DNA from 4 places in the Streptomyces sp. RLB3-17 genome. Region 2 is predicted to be linked to each of the others. Evidence: riboswitches for the same ligand, from Rfam matches in the RefSeq annotation. Region 2 holds a riboswitch; each other region holds the start of a gene.
The links. Region 2 has a riboswitch for cobalamin ahead of FNV62_RS50730 (CoA-acylating methylmalonate-semialdehyde dehydrogenase). Riboswitches for the same ligand answer to the same signal wherever they lie in the genome.

Region 1 (4,650 bases), 1.1 Mb from region 2:
CCGGCGTGCGCACCGTGCCGCTGTTCGCACCCGACGCCGCCCGTCCGTCCGACAACCGTTCCGTGATCATCGAGTTCCTCGTCGACGACGTGGACGGCGTGTACGAGAACCTGACCGGCTTCGTGGAGGACGTCGTCACCAAGCCCACCACCATGCCTTGGGGCAACCGTTCGCTGCTGTTCCGCGACCCCGACGGCAATCTCGTCAACTTCTTCACCCCGGTCAGCCCTGACGCCGTCAAGAAGTTCGCTTCCTGACGGCGCCGAGGCGGGACTGTCGGGCTGGGCTATGCCACGAAGGTGACCCCTCGCGCCGATGTCATGAGCGGCGTGCGCGGCGGGACGCGTACACCGCCCCGGCACCGAGGGCGACCACCAGGGCCGCGCCGCCCGCGAGGGTGCCGACCGGCGCGCTCGCACCCGTCTCCGCCAGCGGCGGCCCGCTGTCGCTGGGCGACGGCTCGGGGGTGGCGGGCGGCGTCGACGCCAGCGGGGGCACGTCCGGCGTGGTGGGAGGCGTGGTGGAGGGCTTGGGGCTGGTCGGAGGCGGGGTCGTCCCCTCGGCCGGAGGCTGTCCGCCCGCGGGAGTCGTGGGCGTGACCGGGGTGGCGGGAGTGGTCGGGGTCGACTCCGACGGCGTCGGGGTGGGCGAGTCCGACGGGCCGGGGGTGCACGGCTGTTCGCCCCCGTTCCACGCCGCTATGAGGTGGTAGGGGGTGACGACGTTGTCGGGCTCGTAGGGCACGGGGCCGTGTCCCTCCCCCGTCTTCCCGTCGTAGGTGATGTCATCGCCGTACAGGTCGATCTGGCCGTAGCAGTCCGGCGTCTTCACGGAGAGCTTCTGCCAGGTCCGCTTCGCGTCGTCCGTCCCGGCGACGTCGTCGGCGGTGAGGTAGACCGTGGCCTTGTCGACCAGGCTCTGGTGTCCGGAGACGTACCAGTTCGGCCCCTCTGTGGTGTATTCGGCGAGGGACACGGGGTACTTGCAGCCCTCCCCGACCGTCTGGCCCGGAGCCAGCCGGACCTGGACGCTCCCGGGAACGGTGTCCCAGGAATGGAATCCGCCCTGCGAGGTCCAGTCGGCGCCCACGACGTTTCCGTCGGCGCCGACGATGCGGTACTGGACCGTGGCGGACTCGCACGCCCCGGTGGTCGTGGCACTGGCCACCCCCGCGCCGAGCAGGGGCACGGCGGCGGTGGCGAATGCGGTTGTGGCGAGCACAGCCAGAGTTCTGGAGTGTTGCGAACGCGACAAGATGAGCCTCTGTGAAATCGAGAGTGTGGGAGGTGATGGCGCGCGAGTGACCGACGCGGACGGCAGAACTGGATGACCCGACGCGGGATCCGGCGGCAGGCATGCCGCCCAAGCCACTCGTGTCGCTTCGCTCACTTCAGACGCGGCGAAGCGAGCTGGATTCTTCCAACTTTTAACAACTCCCGTCAATCCTTCACGGGTTGGCCACTTCCTCCATGGAACACACCCCGGCGGTAAGGGACTTACGACACGAGAAGGCCCCCGGACGGTTCCGGGGGCCCTCACTCGTGTGGCGGGTCGTGTCAGCTGGGGACGGCGACCCGTCCGCTCGCGGCGGCCGTCACCGGCTTGGGATTCAGCAACCGCTCGGCCAACTCGCCGAAGACCAGGCCGAATCCGCCCCACAGGACGGTCTGGATGGCCAGTGCGGAAAGACGGAACCGCCACAGCAGGGTGGCCGGGAAGTCCTTCGGCACCTCGTTGATGACCGGCAGGAACGCGTACGCCAGACCGATCACGACGGCGAAGGCGGCCACCGCGCCGACGGTGGCGTACCAGGTGCCGATCCTGGGTGCCAGTCGCTTGCCCAGGATGGTGGCGGCGATCGCGAGGAGCACGCTGAGCACCATCATCAGGAAGTACAGGGTGGTCCGCTTGCCGATGGTGTCGGGGTTGCCGACCGACGGCGGGTTGGCCGGGTACTTCAGGAACGGCACGACGTACACGGCCAGCAACGCGCAGCCGGACAGCAGCAGTGCGGTCGCCCGCGGGCTGAAGCGGCCGACGCGGCCGAGCGCGAAGGAGAAGGCGAGCGCGGCGATGCCGCCGAAGGCGACGCCGTAGACCAGGACGCCGGTGGCGAGACCGGCGGTGGACTGCAGAGAGCGGGAGACGATCTCCATCTCGTGCTCGTGGGAGTGGGCCGCCTCGAAGCTGATCGCGCTGTCGACGTTCGGCTCACCGAGGAAGTAGGCGGCAACCAGGGCGAGCAGGCCGGCGCCGAGGCCGGCCAGCATGCCCCGCACGAGCAGATTTCTTACCGTTGCGGAGTTCATGGCAGTGCTGGGGTTCCCCTCGGTCAGTGGCAGGGGAAGCCGAGAAGGTGGCGGGCGTCGTGGACCCACTCGTGGACGTCCGAGCCGGAGACGACGGAGGTGGCGCCCTGTTCGGCACCGACGAAGTACAGCAGGACGAGCATCAGGATGCCGAAGAAGACCGCCCACGGAGCTATCGCCTTGAGCGGCAGCTTGGCGGGGACGACGGGGGTGGTGGTTGTCGGCTGGGCGACGGTCTGCGCCATGGCAGGACCTCCTCGGGAGTTCGCGTCCCATCTCGGTGGTGCACTGGACGACGGCTACGGGTCTGACTCACGAGAGGTCCCAGCGGGCTGGAGCCTCTCGTTCACAGTGGCGCGACCGTGCCGGTTTCCCACCGGCTTCCGTCTTGCCGTCATCGATATCGCACCGACCGTACCGCGTGTCGGGTGCGGGGCCAAGACCGCGCCACCTGGCGTGATCTTCCTCTCGCACCAGGTGGCCTGTCCCGCGTGAACAGCGGGTCAGCGGTGGCGGAACCCAGCTGAGTTCGGGCCCCGGCCTCGCTCTCAGACCGAGGGGGACCGGTCCGCGTCCTGGGACTCGGGCGTGTCCGTCGTACGACCGAGCTTCTGTGCCTCCTCCAGCGTGCGAGCCCGGCGGAGGGGGGAGAACGTGAGCCAGAACGAGACGACGAGGTAGGAGATCCCGACGGCCCACAGGGCCCTGCCGGGTGACAGGGCGTCGGCCAGGGCACCGCCGACGACGGCTCCCAGAGGCAGCGTCCCCAGGGCGACAAGGCGGTAGCTCGCGGTCACCGCGCCGATCTGGTGCTCCGGCGGAATGGCCTGTCGCAGGCTGACGGCGAACACGTTGAACAGCGCGACACCGAAGCCGTTCACCATCATGGCGACCGACGCGAGCACGGCGACGTACCCGCCGACCTGGCTGACGGCGGGTACGAGCAGCAGACCCACCGCGGCCAGCACCGCGCCCAGCGCCAGCACACCGCCGACGGCCCACCGTCGGGTGAGCCGGGTGGCGCAGAGCGAACCGATCAGGGCACCCACACTGCCGATGCCGGTGATCACGCCCACGGTGGTGCCGCTCATGTCGAGGTCACGGACGGCGAACACCAGGAAGACGGTCAGGAAGGCCTTCTCGTGCAGGTTCGACAGGCCGGCCTGAACGCACAGGTCCCGGATCGGGCGCAGGGACCAGGTGTAGCGGAGCCCGGAGCCGATCGCCTTCAGTGCCGACTCACGTGGCTGTTCGGGGGCCTTGACGCCCCGCAGCAGCAGACCGCTCACGGCGGCACCGGCGGAGCACGCGGCGGCCACCGTCAGGGTCGGCGACACCCCCAACTGGCCGACGAGGAAGCCGGCCGCGGCCGGACCGGCGAGGGTGCTGACCGAATACGTCGCCTGGTGCAGGCCGTTGGCCGCGGCGATGGAGTTCAGCGGCAGGAGCCTGGGCAGCGTGGACTGGTAGGCGACTTCGTAGAAGACGGTGGCGACACCGATCACGGCGGCGGCGACGACAAGTTGGCCGAAGTTCAGCCCGTCGGCCGCCTGGAACGCGGCGAGCACCGCGAGCGCCGCGCCCTGGGCGACACTCGCGGTGACGAGGGTGCGGCGCGGCGGATACCGGTCGACCATGACACCGGCGATCAGCGAGAGCACCACGACGGGGACGAACTGCACCGCCGAGACGAGTCCCACGCCCGTGCCGTCGGCATGGAGGTAGGTGACCGCGATCAAGGGTAGGAGAAAACTGGTCAGCTGTCCGCCGAAATGCGCCGAGGTTTCTCCGAGCCAGATGTTGCGGAAGTCTTTGTTGTCCGCGATCAGGATTCGAATATCCTTGTCGAATATGGCCACCGCAACCCCCGGTCAAGTCTTCATGAAAAAAATCACGGCAACGCTAGCATGGCGCACCATGGTCCGCTAGCGTGCGGGGGGATGTCGTTGTTGCACCCCATTCACGGTAACAGGAGTCGCGGAATGTACGACCATTCAGGACTTACCGCCGAGGAAGTCGAACTACTCCCGTCCGAGGAAGATGTCCGACTTTATTCGGAGCGTGGCTGGTATTTGTCCGAGAAGCTGCTCACCGACGCCGAAGTGGACACCCTGACCGACGCGAGCGAGCGCTACTACGCTGGTCAGCGCGATCGGGAACTTCCGAAACGGCCTGACCGACTGGCCGATTGGACCCCCGCCGACGGAGATGTCCAACGCAACAACGACTACATCCACTACCAAGACGAAACGATGCGGAAAATCCTGAGGAAACCCATCATCGGGGCGGTGGCCGCCCGCTTGGCACAGACACCTTCAATACGCGTCTTCCAGGCCACCCT
Region 2 (4,650 bases):
GTGGATGGAGAGATAGCCCGCGATGGACGGACAGCCCGAGGCCAGGGTCTCGAAGACAAGGACGCCGTCGGCACGGGTGAGGCCCGAGCCGCCCACCTCCTCACGGACGTACACACCGCCGAGGCCCAGCCCGGCGGCCTTGCGCAGGACGTCTAGCGGGAAGTGTTCGTGCCGGTCCCAGTCCAGGGCGTGCGGCGCTAGGTGGTCCTGGGCGAAGTCCAGAGTCGTCTCGACGAGGGCCTGTTGGTCCTCGGTGAGCAGGGTGGTGGTCATCGCGCTCAGCCCATCGTCGGGATGGTGAAGCTCGCGCCTTCCCGAAGGCCTGAGGGCCAGCGCGAGGTGACGGTCTTGGTACGGGTGTAGAAGCGGATCGCGTCCGGACCGTGCTGGTTGAGGTCGCCGAAGCCGGAACGCTTCCAGCCGCCGAAGGTGTGGTGGGCGACCGGGACGGGGATCGGCACGTTCACGCCGACCATGCCGGTGTTCACCCGGCGGGTGAAGTCGCGGGCGGTGTCGCCGTCCCGGGTGAAGATCGCGACACCGTTTCCGTAGACGTGCTCGCTGGGAAGCCGCAGGGCCTCCTCGTAGTCCGCGGCGCGAACCACGGACAGGACCGGCCCGAAGATCTCCTCCCGGTGGATGCGCATCGCGGGGGTGACCCGGTCGAACAAGGAGGCACCGGCGAAGAAGCCGTTCTCGTGCCCGGGCAGGACGAAGTCCCGTCCGTCGACGACGAGTTCCGCGCCCTCCTCGACACCGAGGTCGACGTAACGGCGGACCCGGTCGACGGCGTCCCGCCCGACCAGGGGGCCGAAGTCCGCCTCGGGGTCGTCACTGCGGCCGATCCGGAGCGAGCCGATGCGCTCCTTCAGACGGGCGACCAGGGCGTCGGCAGTGTCCTCGCCGACCGGGACGGCGACGGAGATCGCCATACAGCGCTCCCCCGCCGAGCCGTACCCGGCTCCGATCAGGGCGTCCACGGCCTGATCGAGGTCGGCGTCCGGCATCACGATCATGTGGTTCTTGGCGCCGCCGAAGCACTGGGCACGCTTGCCGTGGGCCGCGGCTGTGGCGTAGACGTACGCGGCGATCGGGGTGGAGCCGACGAAGCCGAGCGCGCCGACGCGGGGGTCTTCGAGGAGGGTGTCGACGGTCTCCTTGCCGCCGTGGACGACGTTCAGGACGCCCGGCGGCAGGCCCGCCTCGAGGAAGAGTTCGGCGAGCCGCAGTGGTACGGACGGGTCGCGCTCGGAGGGCTTGAGGATGAACGCGTTGCCGCAGGCCAACGCGGGAGCCGCCTTCCACAGGGGGATCATCGCGGGGAAGTTGAACGGGGTGATGCCGGCCACCACACCGATCGGGACGCGCAAGGAGTGGACGTCGATGCCGGTGCCGGCGTTGTCGCTGAACTCCCCCTTCAGCAGATGCGGGATCCCGGCGGCGAACTCCACCACCTCCAGGCCGCGTTGGATGTCGCCGTGCGCGTCGGCGATCGTCTTGCCGTGCTCGGAGGAGAGCAGTCGGGCGAGCGCGTCCCGCTCGCCCTCGACGAGTTGGAGGAGGCGGAGGAGGACTCGGGCACGGCGTTGCGGATTCCACTCGCCCCACTCACGCTGCGCCGCCGCGGCGTCGGTGATCGCCGCCTCGGTCTCGACGCGGTCGGCGAGCGGGACGCGGGCCTGCACCTCGCCCGTGTTGGGGTCGTGGACGTCGCCGTAGGACCCTGATGTTCCCGGGATGTGCTTTCCGCCGATGAAATGGCTCAACTCACGTACGGTGGCGCGGTCGTGTTCACGGACCATGGGTGCCTGCTCTCGTCAGGTGGGATCCGGGGATGGCGCGCCGACCACCGGCACACACAGGCAGGGCCTTGTGCGTGCGGGGGCCGCGCGAGACGGCATAGGTCAGAGAAAGGCCGTTCAGACCGCGAGGATCGTGTGAGCGCGTGCCCGATCCGCCGGACGCTCGGGACTCGGCGTCCGTACCGCGGGACGCGTGACGATCCGTACCTGTCCGGGAGGACGCGTTACGGTCCACACCTGCCTGGCGGGACGCGTGACGATCCGTACCCGTCCGGCGGGACGCGTGACGGGCCGTACCTGCCAGGCGGGACGCGCGGCAGTCGATGCCCGTCGGTCCGGACCACCAGGGTCGTGGGTGCACATTGATGCCATGCGTGTCTGCTCCATCCTCGTGGACAACACGGAACAAAACCGCGGCCGGTATCCTGACTCCCGGATCAGCGCGCGCCGTCCGCCTTCCCGACATCTCGCTCGTCAGTGGCGTCCTGCTCGACGACGTACTCCCCGGTCACAGTGGCGGGACCGTGCCGGTTTCACACCGGCTTCCCTGCACCGCGGGTATTCCTCAGGAGCATATAGTTGGACGTCCTAGTAAATCCACCCCGCCACGCCCGCGATTGAGTCGGCCGCGCTCAGCTGGTCACCGCGCGGCCCGGTTGGCCAGAACCATGACGACCGCGACGCGCGGGTGATCCGGATGGCGGCCGCGGTGTGGGGCGTCATGGGCGGTCCGCGCCGTGGTCACCCTGAGCGAGGGCCGAGGCTGAGAACAGCGCGAGCCATGATTCCTGTCCTTCGAGCGGTGGCAGTTGCGCGGTGCCCGTCGGGGAGGGCGGTCCGCCCGGTTCGCCCACCAGGTGCGCGAAGCCGCTCATGGCCTCGACCGGCGTGGCGTATCCGGGTCTGTCGCTGTGGAGACCGTCGGCGCCGTGACCGGAGACACGGAGGGTCCATCAGCCGCCACGGAAGGCGGACTGAGAGGCTGTGGCTCCCAGCAGGTAGCAAACCGGTCGTGGCTTGGGCCCGGGTCACCGGCACATGATGAGTACACGGAGATCCGACGACTGGGCGGACCGAGGTCGGTTACGGCCCCTTGACCGGGCTCGTACAGCCCGCGGCGCCTGTCAGGACACGCCCTGCCGCGTTCCGCAGGACACGCGGCAGGGCGCGCCAGGCAATCGGGGTCGACCACGTCGCCGCCTGGGCCGTTCGCCAGGCTCTCGCCCCGATCCCGAGGGGATACGGCGGCGGCATGCCGACGGGTACGCCATCGCCAACACCCTGCCGATCCAGTGTCCGCACCGCGCACAGCCCGGAGGCATCCGATGAACCACAAGCACCCGGCAACGGATCCGCTCATCGTGACCGTGCTTGTCTTTCCGGGCGTGCGACTGCTCGATGTGACCGGCCCCATCGAGGTGTTCACGACGGCGAACGAGTTCGGCGGGCGTTATCGGGTGCAGATCGCGTCCGAGGACGGGGCGGAGGTCATCACCTCCGCCGGGATCCGCCTCAGCGCCGACCTGTCCGCCGCCGACGTACAAGAACCGTGCGACGTATTGGTGATCCCGGGCGGCCCGGAATGGGAGACGCTGATCAAGGACGACACTCTGCTGGATACGGTCCGGCAACTGAACGAGAAGAGCCGCTGCACGGCATCGGTGTGCACCGGAGCATTTCTGCTGGCCGCAGCCGGACTTCTCAACGGCCGGCGCGCCGCGACGCACTGGCGGCATTCACGGCAACTGGCCTCTCGTTTCCCGTCCGTGCGGGTCCAGCCGGACGCCATCTTCGTACGGGACGGGCAGATGATGACTTCGGCAGGTGTCAGCGCCGGAATCGACCTGTCCCTGGCCCTTGTCGAAGATCACTACGGTGCGGAGGTCGCCCGGTCGGTCGCCAAGGACATGGTCGTCTTCATGCAACGGCCGGGCGGCCAGTCCCAGTTCAGCGTTCGCTCCCGAGCGCCGCACACGCGCCAGGAGATGCTCCGCCGGGTCCTGGACACCGTCGCCGAGAACCCCGGGGCCAACCACACACTCACGGCCATGGCCCGCAGAGCAGGCGTCAGCGTCCGGCACGTGACCCGGCTCTTCGACGAAGAGGTGGGAACCACTCCGGGCCGCTACGTCGAGCAGGTCCGACTGGAGGCCGCCCAGGCGCTGCTGGAGACGGGTGACGACTCCCTGCCGGTAGTGGCACGGCGCACCGGGTTCGGCTCACCCGAGTCGCTCCGCAGAGCGTTTGTACGACACCTGGGCGTGACACCCGGCGCATTCCGGACCAGCTTCCGCACGACCGGCGTGGGCACGAAGGATCCGGCACCCGCAGCGGTGTCCCCGTAGCCAAGCCACAACGAGACACAACCGGTCGACGACGGCGAACTGCCGGCTCCCTGAAGCCGGATCATCCGACGTAGCCCACCGAACCGGCAACAGGCGTCCCGTCCGGCATCGCCGAGTTTCCCCTCTCGCCGCCGACGTCTGCTTCAGCGTCCGGCTCAGGCGACGTCGGCACCCCGAGCCTCCGTCGCCTCAGTGCCGCCGGCTCAGTGCCGCAAGCGATGGAGTGGATCAACAGGCCCAGGTGACGAGAATGCCGGACCCGTCGAGCCGGGCCGTCGAATATTCCCGTGCCATGCCGGTCGATGAAAGTGCAGACTCGCTTCATGGCGGACATCAGCGCATTCCGGGACGCGGTCAGCCGCTGGGCGGCCGGCGGTCCCGGCGAACCGGCGAGTGACCTGGTGGTGCAACTGGGGCTGCGGACGGCGGTGCTGCTGGAAGGACCGAGTGACCTCGCGGCCATCGAGGCGCTGGCCGCACGACGAGGCCGGGACCTGGCCGCC
Region 3 (4,650 bases), 7.4 Mb from region 2:
GGCCCCTGGGGGGAGGGCGTTGGAACGGTGTGCCTTCGGCGCGCGCGTCATCGTCGGTCGCCGTACTCAGGGCCGGCGGCGGCGGGTCTGCCAGACTGCCGCCCCGCCGAGCGCGGCGACCGCGACGACTCCCGCGAGCAGGCCGAGCGACGGGCCGTGCCGGGTCGGTTCGGACGTGGCGTCGGTGTTGTCCTTGGTGCCGGCTTTCGCGGTGGTGGCGGGCGCGGTGTGTGACGTCGCGACCTGGTCGCCGCAGCCCTTCCCCGGGTAGCCCGAGATGGCGCACAGGAGGGCGTTGGTGTCGTAGCGGAGAGGCTTGGCGACCGTCGCGAGGGCCTCGGCCGTGGTCGCGTCGGCGGGGACGCGGGCACAGACCGTCCGCGGTGCGGGCGGCGTCTCGCCGCCCGGGGCGTCCGCGGTCGTGCCCGAGTCGATGACGAGGGCCACCCGCTTGTGGCCCGCCTGGGCGGGCGTCTTCGCGCAGATGGACGCGAAGTCGGCGTGGCCGCGTGGCTTGGAGGCGTCCTGCGAGTCCGCGCTCACCGCGAAACGGAAGCCCTGTACGTCGCCGTCGGACGGTCGCGCGGTCGACGGGCCCTGCGTCGCGTAATTCCACTTCCCGCCGGTCAGGTCCCAGAACGACCAGTAGCGGTAGCCGACGGCTTGAGCCTGTCCCGCGCCGCCGATGACGAGGAGGAGCAGGGACAGGACCAGCGCGTACGTCCGACGGCGGTTCACGGCTGCTGCTTCTTGTTGCGGGCGCTGATCAGGAAGCCGATGCCGATGCCGCCGACGAGACCGACGCCGATGATCCACCAGACGCTGACGCCGCTGTCGTCCTTCTTCTTCGCGGCTTCCGCGGCGGACGCGGACGCCGTGGGTTCCGCAGGGAGGGACGCGGGCGCGGGGCCGGTGGCGTTGAGCTGCTTGACGAGGTCCTGGCCGCCGAAGTCGCGCGGGTCGAACGTCGCCGCGTCGGCGGCGAGGACGAGCTGCGCGTACGCGGCGGGTCCGGACTGCTCGGCCCACTGCGCGGAGTGGGTCTCCAGCCAGCGCATCGCGTCGGCCGCCTTGTCGCCGTGCCCGGCGGTCGCGAGCGCGACGACCGCGTCCGCCGTGTTGCCGTAGTCGGGCTGGTTCTTGGCGCCGGGCATCACCGACGTGAGGTGGTGGTCCTTGGCGAGCGCCTTGACGAGGTACGCGGCACCGTTCTGGGCCGCCCGCTGGGGGCTGTCGGCGGCCTTGCAGGAGAGGGGGTCGGCCACGGGCTTCAGGGGCTCACCGGCGAGGCCCTTGCCCAGGGCTCCGACCACGGCCGCCGCCGTCGCGTCCGCGTTGGCCGCGAGCTTGCCCTTCTTGTCCGGCTGGTAGGCGAACGCGCCCCCGTCGGTCCCGCCGCACGGGATCGACAGCTTGACGAGGGCGTCGTACGGCGACTTGCCGCCCTTGGAGACGTCCGCCGGCTTGGTGCCCATCGCCGCCAGTGCCCCGATCACCACGGACGTGGAGTTCGCGTCGCTCGCGCCGCCCGCCGTGTAGCCCCAGCCGCCGTCCTTGTTCTGCACGGACTTCAGCCACGCGACGGCCTTGCCCGTCTCGCCGCCGTGGCCGCCGAGCGCGGCGAGGGCCTGTACGGCCGCCGAGGTGCTGTTGGTGTCGACCATCGTCTTGGCGTCGCACTTCGCTGCCGCGTCGGCGCGGTATGCCGCGAACGCCCCGCTCGCGCACTGCTGCCCGGCCAGCCAGTCGACGGCCTTCGCCGCGGGCTTCACACCGACGGTGTGCTGGGCGAGCAGCGCGAGGGACTGCCGCCAGACGCCGTCGTAGGTGGGGTCGGAGGTGCCGTAGAGGCCGGAGGGTATCGCCGGGGCGGGCGAAGGCGAGGCGCCCTCGGCCACGGCGGCCGGGGCCAGGGCCGTACCGATCACTACGGTGGCGGCCAGTACCGCGGCGCTGCGGCGAACAATCATGACTCTCCCTGCGGAAGCCGGGCAGCACCGGGCGCAGGCTTGGCCCCGAGCGGCTCCGGCCCCGTATCCCTCGACGGTGCCGGCCACCGACGGGCTGCCGGTGGCACGAGCCGGTCACGTCCCGCACGAGGCGATCCGGCTCGCCACCCCTGCGGGTGGCTCACGGTTGCGGGTCAGCGCCGGAATTGCACCGGCTTCTCCGCGTACGGGTGTGATGACGACCTGCTCACTGTACCGGCCCGTAGGAATCGCCTGAGGAGTGGCTGTGCGGCCCCCTCGCGGGCCTATGCTGCGCTCGCGACGTGCTCTGTTCGAACACGTCGGAATTCGCCGGTCCCGGGGGGGACTTGGAGTCAGGGGGGACACGAAGATGCGCGGCACTGTGGACGAGAAAGCTCAGTCGTGCCCGGAATGCAGCACTGAGGTGCGCACCGACCCGCGGTTCACGGCGTGGTGTGCGGCCTGCGGATGGAATGTGGATCCCGGCGAGCCGGAAGAGAGACCGGGGCGGCTGGAGGGACTGCGGCGGTCGCTGGCCCGGCGGCACGGGGAGGCACTGCTGGCCGAGGTGTCGGCCGACGGCGATCCGCGTCCGCGCCGCGATACGGCCGCTGTCCTGGCGTACGCCGTCGCGCTGGCCATCCACGGCGCCACGATCGCCCTGCTCGGCACGGGGGTCCTGCTGGTGATACTCGGCTGGGGCACCGCTCTGCCGGTGGTGGGAGTGATCCTTCTCCTGCTGGCCTGGCTCCTTCGGCCCCGCTTCGGACGGCTGCCGGACGACGCGCCCGTGCTGCACCGGGCCGAGGCGCCCCAGCTGTTCGCCCTCGTCGACGAGATCGCCTCCGTCGTCGGTACGACCGGGGTCCACGCCATCGCCCTGACGACCGACGTCAACGCGAGCGTGACCACGTACGGAGCGCGCCGGCGCCGACTGCTGGCCATCGGGCTCGGGCTCTGGGAGATCACCACCCCGCAACAGCGGATCGCGCTGCTCGGACACGAACTCGGTCACTACGCCAACGGGGACACCCGGCAGGGACTGGTCATCGCCAACGCGCTCCAGTCCCTGGCCACATGGCGCTATCTGATGCGCCCGATCTCTCACCCCACCGTCCCCGAGATGGCGCTCAACGTGCTCTATCTGCTGCCCTACGGAGCCGCCCAGGGCCTGCTGATGCTGCTCGACCAGCTGACGATGCGCGCGAAGCAGCGCGCCGAGTACCTGGCCGACGCCGCCGCGGCCCGGGCCGGTTCCAGCGAGGCCGCCGTGGCGCTCATGGACCGCCTCCTCGTGACCGACTCGGCGGAGACCCTGCTGCTCCGCATGTCCAACGTCGGCCAGGTGATCCGGGCCCAGGACGCGGAGCGTCGCGAGCCGTGGCGCGATCTGTGGGACCAGCTGGCCGCCCACGTGGACTCGATCCCCGAGCACGAGTACGAGCGCCAGCGCCGCGTCGGAATCCTGCGCGGACACAGCGTCGACTCCACCCACCCACCGACGCACCTGCGCCGGGCCTGCCTGCTCGCCAGGCCCGCCGTGGCCGCCGCGGTGGTCACGGACGACGAACGACAGCACGCCCTCGACACCGAACTGGCCCCGCCCCGAGCCCGCCTCGCCCGCCACGTACTCGCCCGGTAGGAGCGGATGGCGGCGGTACCCGGATAGGTTCGGCGGCATGAGGACGGGGAGACTGATCGGTTCGGGTCGTTCGGCGGATGTGTTCGAGGTGGAGGGGGAGCGGGGCTGGGTGGTGCGGCGCGACCGGGACGGGTGGGGGGACGCGTCGGCCGAGGCGGCGGTGATGGAGTACGTGCGGGGGCATGGGTATCCGGCGCCGGCCGTGCGGGCGGCGAGCCGGACCGAGATGGTGATGGAGCGGCTTTCGGGGCCGACCATGCTGGCGGCGTTCGAGACGGGGGAGATCGGCGCGCGGGAGGGTGGTGGCGTGCTCGCCGGACTGCTGCGCGCGCTGCACGCCGTGCCCGGTCGGGGTTCCGGCGACGCGGGCGTCCGCGTACTGCACCTGGATCTGCACCCGGACAACGTGATGCTCACCCCGGACGGCCCGAAGGTCATCGACTGGTCCAACGCCGAGGACGGGCCGCCCGGCCTGGACTGGGGCATGTCCGCCGTGATCCTCGCGCAGGTCGCCGTCGGCGGTGAGGTCTACGCGGAGTTGGCCCGCGAGACGCTGGTCGCGATGCTCGACGGGAACGCGGACCGGGTGACGGAGGAGGGGCTCGCGGAGGCGCGGGTGCGGCGGGCCGCCAATCCGACCATGAGCGCACACAAGGTCCAACTCCTCGGGAGCGCCGAGAAGTTGATCCGGACGTTGCTCCTCTGAGTGGTGTGGCGCCAGATGTCTCGCACCAACGGCATCGGTCACGGCACGGGTGTCGGAATGGTTGCCTCCGTGGGCTGGCACAGGACCAGGGCGAGATCGTCGGCGAGGGCGGCTCCGGTGTGGGCGAGCAGGCGGGCGTGCAGGGACCGCAGGGCCTCGTCGGGGAGCGGCTCGCGCAGGGCGAGCGCCGCCTCGCCGAGGAGGGGGAAGGGGGCGCCCTCCGCGTCACGGGCCTCGGTGAGGCCGTCGGTGTAGAGGAGCAGCCGGTCGCCGGGCTGGAGCCGTACGCGGTACTGGCGCGGATCGGGACCGAGGCCCAACGGCGGGGTGGG
Region 4 (4,650 bases), 8.1 Mb from region 2:
GGTGAGGAGGGCTTCCTGCCGCCCCCCGTGGTAGCCGCGCGCGGTCATCTCGCCCACGGGCTTTCCCATGAGGACGACCTGACTGCTCCGGTCGCTGCCCGGCTTGAGCAGCACGGGGTTCATGAGCGCGGTCGGCTCCACCCGGGCGGCCTGCGCCTGCATGGCCTGCGCGCGCCCGATCTCGGCGCCCTCACGCGTCACGAACGAGTTCAGGGACATGTTCTGCGCCTTGAAGGGCGCGACCTTGACGCCCTGGCGCACCAGCCACCGGCAGATCCCGGCGGTCACGACGCTCTTGCCCGCGTCGGAGGTGGTTCCGGCGACGAGCAGCCCGCCGCTCATGACGTACGCCCCTTCCTGAGAAGCCTCTGTACGAGCAGCCGTCCGCCGGCGCTCACGCCGAGGGCGAGCCAGCCGACACGCCGTGACAGCCGTACGGCCCGCTCGATGTCGTCGACGTGCACGGCGCGTCCGGCGCCGTTGAGTTCGGGCCGGTGCTCGACGCGCCCGCCGTAGGAGAGGGTGCCGCCCAGGCGCACCCCGAGCGCCCCCGCGAACGAGGCCTCCACGGGCCCGGCGTTGGGGCTCGGATGCTTGACGGCGTCGGCGCGCCAGGCGCGCAGGGCCCCTCGGGGACTGTCACCCGCGAGGGCGGCGAGCACGGCGGTGAGACGAGCCCCCGGCCACCCGGCGACGTCGTCGAGCCGAGCCGAGGCCCACCCGTACCGCCGGTACCTGGGCGACCGGTGACCGACCATGGCGTCAAGGGTGTTGACGGCCCGAAAGCCCACGAGCCCCGGGACGCCGGCCACGGCACCCCACACCAGGGCGCCCACCACGGCGTCGGAGGTGTTCTCGGCGACGGACTCGACGACGGCGCGCGCGATGCCGTCGGCGCCGAGGGCCTGGGGATCGCGCCCGCACAGATGCGGCAGCCGCTCCCGGGCCGTCTCGATCTCCCCGTCCGCGAGGGCGGCACCGATCGCCCGGGCCTCCCGCCCGAGCGTGGTGCCCCCGACAACGGCCCAGGTGGCGGCGGCCGTCAGCGCGAGGGACGCGGCATGTGAGGGGCGTACGGCACGGGAAGCGGCGGCGGCGAGTCCGGCGGCACCGCCCACACACACAGCGGTGTGCAGCGCGCCCCACCCGCGGTGGTCCCGCCACAGCACCCGCTCCACGGCTGCCGCGCTCCGTCCGAACGCGGCGACCGGATGCCCCCGGCGGGGATCACCGAGCAGCAGGTCACCGAGGAGTCCGGCGGCGGCGCCGTACGCGAAGACGCGATCGGCACGCACGGGGTCAGCCGACCGTCAGGTCGGGTGGAACCATCGCTCGCAGGGCACTTGGGCAGCCGCGCATGGCGTTATGTCCTCACTCAGGGTGTCCGCGCCCTGGTTCGACGAGACCGGCGGGGAGAGTTCCTGGCTCCCGGGGAGTTTCCTTCCCCGGTCACAGTGGCGGGACCGCGCCGGATTCACACCGGCTTCCTCTTCTGTCGCCGTACTTGGCTCCGGCAGTCCACCACGGGTTGGAAGACCCGTCAACTTGCTGTTGACCTGCGCGGGGAGAGTGTGCGAAGGCCCACATACAGGTGGGGTGCGGGACGGTGATCCGTCCCGCACCCCACTCGAAGTGGTGCCCGTTTTGGGTTACTTGCCGACGATCAGGAAGATGCCGTACGCCACCGCCGCGGCGCACGCCGCGAAGCAGACGTACGCGCCGGTGACCGCGAGGGTCGCGGAGCCGCCCTGGGCGGACGCGGACTCGCGCTTGGAGAGGCCGACGATGCCGAGGGTGAAGAGGCCGACGAGGCCGACGGTGGTCACGAGGCTGACTCCGAACACGGAGCCGAGGGCTGCCCAGTCGATGTGCATGCTGTTCTGTCCTTACACCGTGGCCGGGCGGGTGGGCTCCGCGTCCGGGGACGGGATGGTGGTCTTCAGGTCGCCGGACAGGTCGCCGGTGACGGGGCCCGCGGGCGGCGGGGTGACGGCGGCGATCGCGGCGGTGACGACGCCCGCGGGTTCGGCGTCGACGTCGTTGACGTTGTCGACGGTGACCGGCTGGCGGCGGGAGAGCTTCCAGATGGTGCCGGCGCCGGCGACGAGCAGCGCGCCGGTGAGGACGATGCCCCAGGTGCCCTGCTTGGTCAGGAACTCGGCGGAGGCACCGGCCAGACCGGCGGCCGGCAGGGTCAGGCCCCAGGCGACGAACATCCGCGTGGCGGTCGACCAGCGGACCACGCCGCCCTTGCGGCCGAGGCCCGAGCCCATCACGGCGCCGGAGCAGACCTGGGTGGTGGAGAGGGAGAAGCCGATGTGCGAGGAGGCCAGGATGGCCGTCGCGGCGCTGGTCTGGGCGGCGAAGCCCTGCGGCGGCGCGAGGTCCGTGAGGCCCTTGCCCAAGGTGCGGATGATGCGCCAGCCGCCCAGGTAGGTGCCGAGCGCGATGGCCGTACCGGCCGAGACGATGACCCACAGCGGGGGGTTCGAGCCCGGGGCGATGACGCCGCCGGTGACCAGGGCGAGGGTGATGATGCCCATCGTCTTCTGGGCGTCGTTCGTGCCGTGCGCCAGGGAGACCAGGCCGGCGGAGGCGATCTGGCCGGCGCGATAGCCCTTGGCGGTCGCCTTCTCGTCGGCGCGGTTGCCGATCCGGTACGTCAGCCGGGTGGCCAGCATCGCGGCGAGTCCGGCCACGACGGGCGCGGCGACCGCGGGGATCAGCACCTTGGTGACGACGGTCGAGCCGTTCACCGACGACCAGCCGGCCGACATGACCGCGGCGCCGATCAGACCGCCGAACAGTGCGTGGGAGGAACTGGAGGGCAGACCCAGAAGCCAGGTCAGCAGATTCCAGAGGATGGCGCCGACGAGCGCCGCGAAGATCACTTGGACGCGTATGCCCTCTTCGTTGATGATCCCGCCGGAGATCGTCTTGGCGACCTCCACGGAGAGGAACGCGCCGACGAGGTTCAGCACGGCGGACATGGCCACCGCCGTCTTGGGCTTCAGAGCGCCGGTCGAGATGGTGGTCGCCATCGCGTTGGCAGTGTCGTGGAAACCGTTCGTGAAATCGAACACGAGAGCGGTGACGATCACGATTCCGAGGAGGAGCGTGATGTGTTCCATTTACCCAGGCTTCTGTTTGGCGTCAGTGGCAGGTGGACCGTAGGCAACCTGAGTGAACGGAAGATGAACTGGGGCGGGCGCTGGGGTGTCTCAAACGGTGGACCGCCCCTCCGCTTGTGATGACCAGTGTGCGGGAGGGGCGGCCCGACGGTTTACCAGATGTTCGAACGGAGGCGGAATACCGGGTTCCGGCAGGGGTTGTTCGAGGGCTCCTAGCCCGCGGCGAACTGCTTGAGCCGGGTCATGGATCCGTTGAAGAGATTCTGGTCACCCGGGAGCGTGCCGCTGTTGTCGTACTGCCAGAACGTCCAGGTCGACCAGCCGGCCGGCAACGCGCCCGTGTCCGCCGAGTCGTAGCGGGCGAGCCAGAGGGCGTGGTTCGCGGCGAAGGCGCCGCTGCCGCCGGTGCAGGTGTTCCACCAGTGGGTGGTCGTGTAGATGACGGGGCGGCGGCCGGTCTCCCGTTCGAGTTCGTCGCTGAACGCCTGGATCCAGCTCACGATCCTGGCCTTGCTCATGCCGTAGCACTTTTGCTTCTTGTCGTACGGGTTGTACTCCATGTCGAGCGCGGGCGGCAGCGTCCAGCCGTCCGCGCGCCAGGTGCCGCCGTTGCGCACGAAGTACGCGGCCTGGGTGGCGCCGGACGACTTGTCCGGCACCGCGAAGTGGTAGGCGCCGCGCAGGATCCCCGCGTCGCGCGCTCCGTCGTACTGCCGGCCGAAGTACGGATTGCGGTACGTGTGGGACTCGGTCGCCTTCACATAGACGAACCGGGCGCCCTTCGCCCGCGCGCTCTGCCAGTCGACGTTCTTCTGGTGCGAGGAGACGTCGTGGCCCTTGGGTTTGGCCGCCGCGGCGACCGGGGTCCCGGCGAGGGCGGTCCCCGCGGCGGTGAGCGCCGCCATGGCGGCCGCCGCCGCGAGGACGCGGGCACGGCGAAGGAGTGGTTTGTGGTCACGGGCCATATTTCCCCCCGGAATGGCGACGTGCGTGACAAATCCCCCAGAGGCTATTGGAAGATCGTTGAGAGCCCGTCGGTCGCCAGCCAATCACCCCCGGAGGGCGATATGCGCCGCTATGTCCCCTTACGGACGCTTGTCTTCCGCCCTAAAGTGCCCTCACCGACCGTGGGTTGACGTCCCTGCCTGGCAGGATCGCCCCATGGCTGAGCAGCGGCGGGACGCACGGGAAGTGCGGGACGTGGGGGAGAGTGCGCCGGGCGCGCGCGAGCGGGAGATGGCGGCCGCGTGGGGCGAGCTCGTCGCGACGGCCCGCCGGACGGTGGCCGACGGGCTTGTCGTCGGTACGTCGGGCAACGTCTCCGTCCGGGTCGGCGACACGGTCCTGGTCACACCGACGGGAGTGCCCTACGACCGGCTGAGGCCCGAAGACGCCGTCGGTGTGGACCTCGAGGGCCGGCAGGTCCTCGGTTCGCTCGTTCCGACGAGCGAACTGCCGATGCACCTCGCGATCCACCGCGCCACCGACGCGCGGGCCGTCGTCCACACCCACGCCGCGC

Region 1: linked by a shared signal. The riboswitch ahead of FNV62_RS45625 (CbtB domain-containing protein) and the one ahead of FNV62_RS50730 (CoA-acylating methylmalonate-semialdehyde dehydrogenase) in region 2 are both predicted to bind cobalamin.
Region 3: linked by a shared signal. The riboswitch ahead of FNV62_RS17735 (prenyltransferase/squalene oxidase repeat-containing protein) and the one ahead of FNV62_RS50730 (CoA-acylating methylmalonate-semialdehyde dehydrogenase) in region 2 are both predicted to bind cobalamin.
Region 4: linked by a shared signal. The riboswitch ahead of FNV62_RS14820 (cobalamin biosynthesis protein) and the one ahead of FNV62_RS50730 (CoA-acylating methylmalonate-semialdehyde dehydrogenase) in region 2 are both predicted to bind cobalamin.

What each region holds. Positions count from the first base shown of each region.
Region 1 is NZ_CP041610.2:10,166,057-10,170,706, reverse strand. Features, by position in the region: gene FNV62_RS45640 (VOC family protein) at 1-257, shown strand, start outside; gene FNV62_RS45635 (hypothetical protein) at 319-1,221, opposite strand; gene FNV62_RS45630 (CbtA family protein) at 1,557-2,309, opposite strand; gene FNV62_RS45625 (CbtB domain-containing protein) at 2,333-2,554, opposite strand; cobalamin riboswitch at 2,589-2,737, opposite strand; gene FNV62_RS45620 (MFS transporter) at 2,858-4,168, opposite strand; gene FNV62_RS45615 (phytanoyl-CoA dioxygenase family protein) at 4,292-4,650, shown strand, end outside.
Region 2 is NZ_CP041610.2:11,248,049-11,252,698, reverse strand. Features, by position in the region: gene FNV62_RS50735 (acyl-CoA dehydrogenase family protein) at 1-273, opposite strand, end outside; gene FNV62_RS50730 (CoA-acylating methylmalonate-semialdehyde dehydrogenase) at 279-1,802, opposite strand; cobalamin riboswitch at 2,200-2,374, opposite strand; partial or broken gene FNV62_RS58275 (CoA transferase) at 2,522-2,734, opposite strand; gene FNV62_RS50720 (GlxA family transcriptional regulator) at 3,128-4,147, shown strand; gene FNV62_RS50715 (TOPRIM nucleotidyl transferase/hydrolase domain-containing protein) at 4,471-4,650, shown strand, end outside.
Region 3 is NZ_CP041610.2:3,829,930-3,834,579, reverse strand. Features, by position in the region: gene FNV62_RS17745 (CbiQ family ECF transporter T component) at 1-51, opposite strand, end outside; gene FNV62_RS17740 (SCO2322 family protein) at 67-738, opposite strand; gene FNV62_RS17735 (prenyltransferase/squalene oxidase repeat-containing protein) at 735-1,970, opposite strand; cobalamin riboswitch at 2,082-2,211, opposite strand; gene FNV62_RS17730 (M48 family metallopeptidase) at 2,446-3,612, shown strand; gene FNV62_RS17725 (phosphotransferase family protein) at 3,650-4,318, shown strand; gene FNV62_RS17720 (PP2C family protein-serine/threonine phosphatase) at 4,357-4,650, opposite strand, start outside.
Region 4 is NZ_CP041610.2:3,170,040-3,174,689, reverse strand. Features, by position in the region: gene FNV62_RS14825 (cobyric acid synthase) at 1-342, opposite strand, end outside; gene FNV62_RS14820 (cobalamin biosynthesis protein) at 339-1,295, opposite strand; cobalamin riboswitch at 1,395-1,538, opposite strand; gene FNV62_RS14815 (hypothetical protein) at 1,650-1,874, opposite strand; gene FNV62_RS14810 (inorganic phosphate transporter) at 1,887-3,131, opposite strand; gene FNV62_RS14805 (lysozyme) at 3,344-4,096, opposite strand; gene FNV62_RS14800 (class II aldolase/adducin family protein) at 4,293-4,650, shown strand, end outside.